Regions from separate parts of the Burkholderia sp. Tr-20390 genome, predicted to be linked through region 1. Evidence: riboswitches for the same ligand, from Rfam matches in the RefSeq annotation. Region 1 holds a riboswitch; the other holds the start of a gene.
What was found. Region 1 has a riboswitch for thiamine pyrophosphate ahead of G3N98_RS36445 (FAD-dependent oxidoreductase). Riboswitches for the same ligand answer to the same signal wherever they lie in the genome.

Region 1 (4,206 bases):
CGCGGGCGACAGGCTTTCCTTCAGGTGCGACGTGCTCATCACGCGCTTGAATTCGCGCAGACGGTTGACGGTGGCGCGCCATTCGACGAGGGTCGAGTAACTGTTGATGAACCACGAGAACGAATCGCTGACGGTGCCGAACGCGGACGAAATCTGCATCAGCACGCCGAACGAGAACGCACCCGCGAAATAGCGCGGCGCGGCGACGACGAGCGGGAAGATGATCGCGATCTGCCCGTAGAAGCTCAGCACGAACGTGAGCCGCTTCGTGTACTTCATCACGCGCCACCAGTTGTCGCGGATGCGCATGAAGAGGTTTTGCGCGTTGCCGGTCTCGGTCTTCTCGCCGTCGTAGAACGCGATCTGCTCGGCGTTCTCGCGCACGCGGATCAGCCCGAAGCGGAAATCGGCCTCGACGCGCTGCTGCTGGTAGTTGATCGACACGAGCGGATGGCCGACCTTCTGGATGATCAGCGAGCCGACCACCGCGTACAGCGCGGCCGCCCACACCATGTAGCCGGGGATCGCGATCGGCGTCGCGCCGAGCGAAATCGTCAGCGCGCCGGCGAGCGACCACAGGATCGTGATGAACGACACGAGCGTGACGACCGTCGACAGCAGGTCGAGCGACAGCGCGAGCGTGGTCGTCGCGAACGACTGGAGATCGTCGGTGATCCGCTGGTCGGGGTTGTCGGCGAGGCGGTCACGCTCGATCCGGTAGAACGCGCGATCGCCGAGCCACTGGCCGAGAAAGCGGTCGGTGAGCCACTGGCGCCAGCGAAAGCCAAGCATCTGCCGCAGGTAGCGGCCGTACACGGCGAGGATGATGAAGGCGAACGCGAGCGCGGAGAACTGCATCAGCAGGTTCGGGAAGTCGTGGACGTCCTTCGACTGCAGCGCGTTGTAGAACTCCGCGTTCCACTTGTTCAGCCGGACGTTGATCCAGACCACGCAGAGGTTGATCGCGATGATCGTGACCAGCAGGCCCCACGCGATTTTCCATTCGGACGATACCCAGTAGGGCTTGATGAGGCTCCATGCGGATACCGGGCGCTCGTCCTGCGGCGCGTCGGAGGCGGAGCGGACGGGATCGATCGATTGGGTCATGTGCTTCCTGATGAGTAGCCGGCGCGCGGGCCGGGCGAAGCCGGGCGCGCGCCGCGATACGGCATGCCGGGACGCGGCGCCGACTGACGGCGGGCGTCCGGATGGTCGCCCGCGCGTCTTAAACGGCACTTAAGGCCGGCGGTGACGCGGCAACCGGCCGCTCGCGCGGCCGGCCTGCGGGCATTGTGCCAGAGCGGCGCGGCACGTCGGCGAATTTGCCGCAAGGGGGACAGTTTGCGGCGCTTTCCGCTTTTATGGTCTAATGGCCGACGACGAAACAGGGGTGCTTCGTGGCGCGGCCGGCAGATGTTCCGGGCAGCGCGATGAGGCTGAGAAAGACCCTTCGCACCCGATCCGGGTAATACCGGCGAGGGAAGTTTCTGATCCCGCCGGGTCGCGCTGGCTGCCATCCCACATGGTCAGCGCCCTTGTCCCGCCCGGCCGGCCTTTGCTGCCGGTTTCGTCCTTTTGGGTACGCGCTTTGCGCGTTACGGAAGGAATGATGACCGCACAATCTTCAGTCTTTTGCATGGTTCCCGGCCCGATGCCGCGTGCACTCGCATGCGGCGGCGCGTGCGCGTCGACGCTCGTCGTGCGTGCTCGCGCGGAGGGCGCGCGATGAACGCCCGGGATTCCCGACCCGATTTCGCGGTGCTCGGCGGCGGCCTCGTCGGCCGCCTGATTGCCTGGCGGCTCGCGGGCGACGGGCATCGCGTCGCGCTTTACGAGCGCGGCGGCCCGGACGGCGAGCAGTCGGCCGCGTGGATCGCGGCCGCGATGCTCGCGCCGCTCGCGGAAGCGGCGAGCGCGGAGCTGCTGATCACCGAGCTGGGCGCCGCGTCGCTCGCGCGCTGGCCGCAGTGGCTCGCGGAACTGCCCGAACCCGTCTTCTTCCAGCAGCACGGCACGCTCGTCGTCTGGCACCACGCCGATCGCGCCGAGGCGCCGCTGTTCGAGCGGCGCGTGCGCGCGAACGCGCCGGCCGACCTGTTCGACCGCGGTTTCGTGACGCTCGCCGGCGCGCAGGTCGACGCGGCCGAGCCCGTGCTCGCGGGCCGCTTCGCGCGCGGCCTGCTGTTGCCGAACGAAGGCCAGCTCGACAATCGCCAGGCGCTGCGCGCGCTCGCGGCCGGCCTCGTCGAGCGCGGCGTCGACCTGCACTGGCACGTCACCATCGACGATGCAAACCTGCCCGCCGCGCATTTCACGATCGATTGCCGCGGGCTCGGCGCGAAACCCGCGCTGCCCGCGTTGCGCGGCATCCGTGGCGAAGTCGCGCGCGTGCGTGCGCCCGGCATCGGGCTCACCCGGCCCGTGCGGCTGCTGCATCCGCGCTACCCGCTGTACATCGCGCCGAAGCAGGACGATCTCTATGTGATCGGCGCGACCGAGGTGGAGGGCGAGGACATGTCGCCCGTCAGCGTGCGCTCCGCGCTCGAACTGCTGAGCGCGGCGTTCTCCGTGCATCCGGCGTTCGGCGAGGCGCGCATCCTCGAACTCAATGCGCAGTGCCGGCCGACGCTGCCCGATCATCGCCCGGCGGTGATCTGGGACGGCGCGTCGACGCTCGCCGTCAACGGCCTGTACCGGCACGGCTTCATGATCGCGCCGGAAGTCGCGCACGCGGCGGTCGCTGTTGCCGAAGCCGCGCTCGGCGGCGCGTTCGGCGATGCCGATGCGTTCGCCGCGTGGCGCGACGCCGAGCGCTGGCCGACGCTCCTTCATCACCGCAACGACGCGCGCCAGCCGGCCTGACGCGCGCTGCCGACCGAATTCGACGAAGCCCCATGGACATCCAGATCAACCAACAGAACCTGACGTTGCCCGACGGCGCAACGGTGGCCGACGCGCTCGCCGCGTACGGCGCGCGTCCGCCGTACGCGGTCGCGCTGAACGGCAACTTCGTCGCGCGCACGCAGCACGCGGCGCGCGCACTCGCGGCGGGCGACAAGCTCGACGTCGTGCACCCGGTCGCGGGCGGCTGAGCGCCGCCGCGTTGTTCACGCTTCGTCCCCGCTCTTTCAGGAAAACGACATGACGTCCCTCACCTCCGCCGACGCGTTGACGCTGTACGGCGAAACCTTCGCAAGCCGCGTGTTGCTCGGCACGTCGCGCTATCCGTCGCTGCAGTCGCTGTCCGATTCGATCGCCGCGTCGCGTCCCGGGATGGTGACGGTCGCGCTGCGCCGCCAGATGACCGGCGGCACGGCCGAAGCCGGCTTCTTCGACCTGCTCAAGCGCCACGCGGTGCCGCTGCTGCCGAACACGGCCGGCTGCCAGACCGTCGCCGAAGCCGTGACCACCGCGCACATGGCGCGCGAGGTCTTCGGCACCGACTGGATCAAGCTCGAACTGATCGGCGACGACTACACGCTGCAGCCCGACCCGGTCGGCCTGATCGAAGCGGCCGCGCAACTGGTCAAGGACGGTTTCAAGGTGCTGCCGTACTGCACCGAGGATCTGGTGATCGGCCGGCGCCTGCTCGACGTCGGCTGCGAGGCCCTGATGCCGTGGGGCGCGCCGATCGGCACGGGCAAGGGCGTCGTGAACCCGTACGGCCTGCGCGTGCTGCGCGAGCGCCTGCCGGACGTGCCGCTGATCGTCGACGCGGGGCTCGGCGTGCCGTCGCATGCATGCCAGGTGATGGAGTGGGGCTTCGACGGCGTGTTGCTGAACACGGCCGTGTCGCAGGCCACGCATCCCGAGATCATGGCGCGCGCGTTTGCGCAGGGCGTCGAGGCCGGCCGTGCCGCCTATCTCGCCGGGCCGATGGATGCGCGCGAGACCGCGCATGCGAGCACCCCGGTCGTCGGGATGCCGTTCTGGCACCAGGACGGAGGCGGCGCATGAGCGCGCGTTTCGCCGATGCATTCTGGCCACCGGCCGACGAACTGGCCGAAGCGGCCGAGCGGATTCGCGCGCGGCTCGGCGACTGGCCGCGCGGCACTGCGCCGTGGCGGCTTTGTGTCGCGGTGCCCGATGTGCCGGCCGATGGCGACGTGCTGATCGTCTCGGCTGGCGACCGCACCGCGCAGGCGCGCGTGTCGGCCGCGTCGCGGCCCGCGGCGCCGGGCGCCGTCGCGATCGAATTCGACGAGC
Region 2 (4,206 bases), on a different contig from region 1:
ATGATGCCTTCCTTCACGTCGTCCTTGTTCGGCAGGCCCAGGTGCTCCTTCGGCGTCACGTAGCAGAGCATCGCGGTGCCGAACCAGCCGATCATCGCGGCGCCGATGCCGGACGTGATGTGGTCGTAGCCCGGTGCGATGTCGGTGGTCAGCGGCCCGAGCGTGTAGAACGGCGCTTCCTTGCACCAGTCGAGCTGGAGATCCATGTTCTCCTTGATCAGTTGCATCGGCACGTGGCCGGGGCCTTCGATCATCACCTGCACGTCGTGCTTCCACGCGATCTGCGTGAGTTCGCCGAGCGTCTTCAGTTCGCCGAGCTGCGCTTCGTCGTTCGCGTCGTAGATCGAGCCGGGGCGCAGGCCGTCGCCGAGCGAGAAGCTCACGTCGTACGCCTTCATGATCTCGCAGATCTCTTCGAAGTGTTCGTACAGGAAGCTTTCCTTGTGGTGCGCGAGGCACCACTTCGCCATGATCGAGCCGCCGCGCGACACGATGCCGGTCATCCGGTTCGCGGTGAGCGGCACGTATTGCAGGCGCACGCCCGCATGGATCGTGAAGTAGTCGACGCCTTGCTCGGCCTGTTCGATCAGCGTGTCGCGGAAGATTTCCCAGGTGAGGTCCTCGGCCTTGCCGTTGACCTTTTCCAGCGCCTGGTAGATCGGCACCGTGCCGATCGGCACCGGGCTGTTGCGGATGATCCACTCGCGCGTTTCATGGATGTGCTTGCCGGTCGACAGGTCCATCACCGTGTCGCCGCCCCAGCGGATCGCCCACGTCATCTTGTCGACTTCCTCGCCGATCGACGACGTGACGGCCGAGTTGCCGATGTTCGCGTTGATCTTCACGAGGAAGTTGCGGCCGATGATCATCGGCTCGGATTCCGGGTGGTTGATGTTCGCGGGGATGATCGCGCGGCCGCACGCCACTTCCGAGCGCACGAATTCCGGCGTGATCTCGGCCGGCGCATTCGCGCCGAAGGCCGCTGCGCCGAACGCCTGGCCCGGGTGCTGGCGGCCCATCATCGCGGCGAGCTTCGCGCCGTTCGGGCCGCTGGCCTTCAGGCTCTCGAGGTACTCGGCGCGGCGCTGGTTCTCGCGGATCGCGATGTATTCCATTTCCGGCGTGATGATGCCCTGGCGCGCGTAGTGCATCTGCGTGACGTTCTTGCCGGCCTGGGCGCGGCGCGGGTTGCGGTGCAGGCCCGGGAAGCGCAGGTCGGCGGTGGCCGGGTCGGCCGCGCGCTCGAGGCCGTACTGGCTCGACAGGCCGCTGAGCACTTCGGTGTCGCCGCGTGCCTCGATCCAGCCCTGACGCAGCGCGGCCAGGCCCGCGCGAATGTCGATCTTCGCGTCCGGATCGGTGTAGGGGCCCGACGTGTCGTACACGTAGATCGGCGGATTCTTTTCGCCGCCGAAGCCGGTCGGCGTGTCGGCCTGCGTGATTTCACGCATCGGCACGCGGATGTCGGGCTGGGAGCCGGTGACATAGACCTTGCGGGAATTCGGCAGCGGGGCGACGGCCGCGGCATCGACATGAGCGTCGGCGGACAGAAACTTCGGATTGGCGTTCATGCAATCTCCTGTGTGAGCGCCGGACAGGCGCTTCGGCGCTTGCCCGGAGCCCTTGACGTATGTGGGGCTCGAGCTAAGCAGGAGACGAGGCTTGGTGAGGCGGCGGATTTCGTCAGAAGGATGGCGGCGAAATCCGTACGCTTCCCTGCGCTGGCATTATCCAGATCAGGTTCAAAGGGTATTTCTCACCCGCAATGCCGGTTGTTTGACCGGGCGCATTGCAGGACCCCCGCGTTAGCAGGGCACACGATACACTGGCTTGGCGGCGGTTTCAACCGGGAGAGGATCGGCTGCCCCGGTGCGGCCGCAGCATGGCGGGCGGCACGGTGGCCCGTCGAAATGGCAGCGCGCGTCGCTGCCGCATGGCCTCCCGGCTTGGCCGGCCGCGGCAAAGCGGTGCAGCATGACGCGCTTTCGCGCAACCTCAAAAAAAATTTTCGCAGCGGCTGTCATTTCCCGCGACGTCGTCCGTCTATTCGGCTCCTTAAACCCATGTTGTTTTGGAGAGATGTCATGAAAAAAGTACTGATTGCCGCTTGCGTCGCCGCTTTCGCCACGATCGCCACGGGCGCGTATGCGCAGAACGATGCGATGTCGCAGCCGGGCTCGTCGATGTCGAAGGACGCGATGGGCCACGACGCGATGGCCAAGGATGCAATGGGCCATGACGCGATGAAGAAGGACGGCATGAAGAAGCATGCGATGAAGAAAGACGCGATGAAGAAGGACGCGATGTCGCACGACGAGATGGGCAAGCCGTCGGGCGACAAGATGGCGCCGTCGAACTGACGAAAGGCGGACGCGGCGCGGCCGGCGCGTGCGTCGCACGGCGGCCGCCCGCATCGCGTCCCGTCCCGTTGACTCATTCCGGGAGTCTTCATCATGCAAACCGTTCCCGCCACCGGCCGCGCGGCCGCCACGCCGCCCGCGCGCCCGATCCATCCGCTGTGGGTGCGCGCGAGCCACTGGCTCAACGCGCTCGCGGCGATCCTGATGGTGCTGTCCGGCTGGCGCATCTACGACGCGTCGCCGATCTATCCGCCGTTCACGTTCCCGCACGGGATCACGATCGGCGGCTGGCTCGGCGGCGCGCTGCAATGGCATTTCGCGGCGATGTGGCTGCTCGTCTTCAACGGGCTGTTCTACCTGACGATGTCGATCGCGACGGGGCGCCTCGCGCGCAAGATGCTGCCCGTCACGCCGGCGTCGATCTGGCGCGACATCCGTGCCGCGCTGGGCGGGCGGTTGTCGCACGCCGACCTGAGCGTCTACAACGCGGTGCAGCGCGCCGCCTACCTGACCGCGATCGTCGATCTCGTCGTGCTGGTGCTGTCGGGGCTCACGATCTGGAAATCCGTGCAATTCCCGCTGCTGCGCGAATTGTTCGGCGGCTACGACAACGCGCGAGTCGTGCACTTCTGGGCGATGTCGCTGCTCGTCGCATTCATTGCCGTGCACGTCGCGATGGCGCTGCTGGTGCCGCGCTCGCTGCTCGCGATGCTGCGCGGGCGCTGACCCGTCAACCTCGGATGAAGGAAATCATCATGTCGGAATCCGAAACCAAGCGCGACGGTTCGCGCTGGACGCTCGACCGGAAGTCGCTCGAACTCGACGTGCGCCGCGAGCTCGAGATGCCGTCGAGGCGGCTGTTCAACCGGCGCGTGCTGACGCTCGGCGGGCTGACGATGCTGACCGGCTGCACGCTGAAGGACGACGCGTCGGTCAATACGTTCCTCGAGACGGTGTCGCGCATGAACGACCGCGTGCAGGCCTGGCTGTTCAGTGGCGAGCGGCTCGCGCCGACCTACACCGAAGCCGACATCACGCGACCGTTCCCGTTCAACGCGTACTACGGGATCGACGACGTGCCGCACGTCGACGCGTCGACGTATCGGCTCGTGCTGTCCGGCCGCGTGACGGGCAAGCGCGTGTGGACGCTCGACGAACTGTATGCGCTGCCGCACGCGGAACAGATCACGCGGCATATCTGCGTGGAAGGGTGGAGTGCGATCGGCCGCTGGGGCGGTACGCCGTTCGGCGCGTTTCTCGCTCGCGCCGGCGCCGACACGCGGGCGAAGTATGTCGGCTTCAAGTGCGCGGACGATTACTACGAGAGTATCGACATGCCGACCGCGCTGCATCCGCAGACGCTGCTCGCGTTCGACTACGACGGCCAGCGGCTGCCGCCGGAGTTCGGTTTCCCGATGAAGCTGCGGATGCCGACCAAGCTCGGCTACAAGAACCCGAAGCACATCATGGAAATCTTCGTGACCGATACGTTTCCGGGCGGCTACTGGGTCGACCAGGGGTACAACTGGTTCGGCGGATCGTGAGCGGGGCGTGGCGCGCGGTGGCGGCGCATGCCCGCGATGCGCCGGGCAGCGCGGCATCGCACGTCACGCGTCACGCGGATTCGCGTACCTGGAGGTCGACGCGCAGGCCGACGGCCGCCGCCATGTTCACGAGCGCGTCGAGCCCGAACAGGTTGATCTTGCCGCGCATCAGGTCGGAGACGCGCGGCTGCGTGACGCCCAGTCGTTCCGCAGCCTGGGCCTGACTGAGTTCGAGCTGCGCGATGCGTTGCTTGAGCGCGATCATCAGCTCGGATCGCAGCTTCATGTTCTCGGCTTCGGCC

Region 2: it holds a riboswitch for thiamine pyrophosphate, as region 1 does, so the genes downstream of both, thiC (phosphomethylpyrimidine synthase ThiC) here and G3N98_RS36445 (FAD-dependent oxidoreductase) in region 1, are expected to answer to the same signal.

Annotation. Positions count from the first base shown of each region.
Region 1 is NZ_JAAGPC010000259.1:4,654-8,859, forward strand. Features, by position in the region: gene G3N98_RS36440 (ABC transporter ATP-binding protein/permease) at 1-1,107, opposite strand, end outside; TPP riboswitch at 1,377-1,500, shown strand; gene G3N98_RS36445 (FAD-dependent oxidoreductase) at 1,726-2,862, shown strand; gene thiS (sulfur carrier protein ThiS) at 2,895-3,092, shown strand; gene G3N98_RS36455 (thiazole synthase) at 3,142-3,957, shown strand; partial or broken gene G3N98_RS36460 (thiamine phosphate synthase) at 3,954-4,206, shown strand, end outside.
Region 2 is NZ_JAAGPC010000221.1:6,599-10,804, forward strand. Features, by position in the region: gene thiC (phosphomethylpyrimidine synthase ThiC) at 1-1,571, opposite strand, end outside; TPP riboswitch at 1,696-1,812, opposite strand; gene G3N98_RS34820 (pentapeptide MXKDX repeat protein) at 2,085-2,360, shown strand; gene G3N98_RS34825 (cytochrome b/b6 domain-containing protein) at 2,454-3,086, shown strand; gene G3N98_RS34830 (molybdopterin-dependent oxidoreductase) at 3,116-3,904, shown strand; gene G3N98_RS34835 (XRE family transcriptional regulator) at 3,975-4,206, opposite strand, start outside.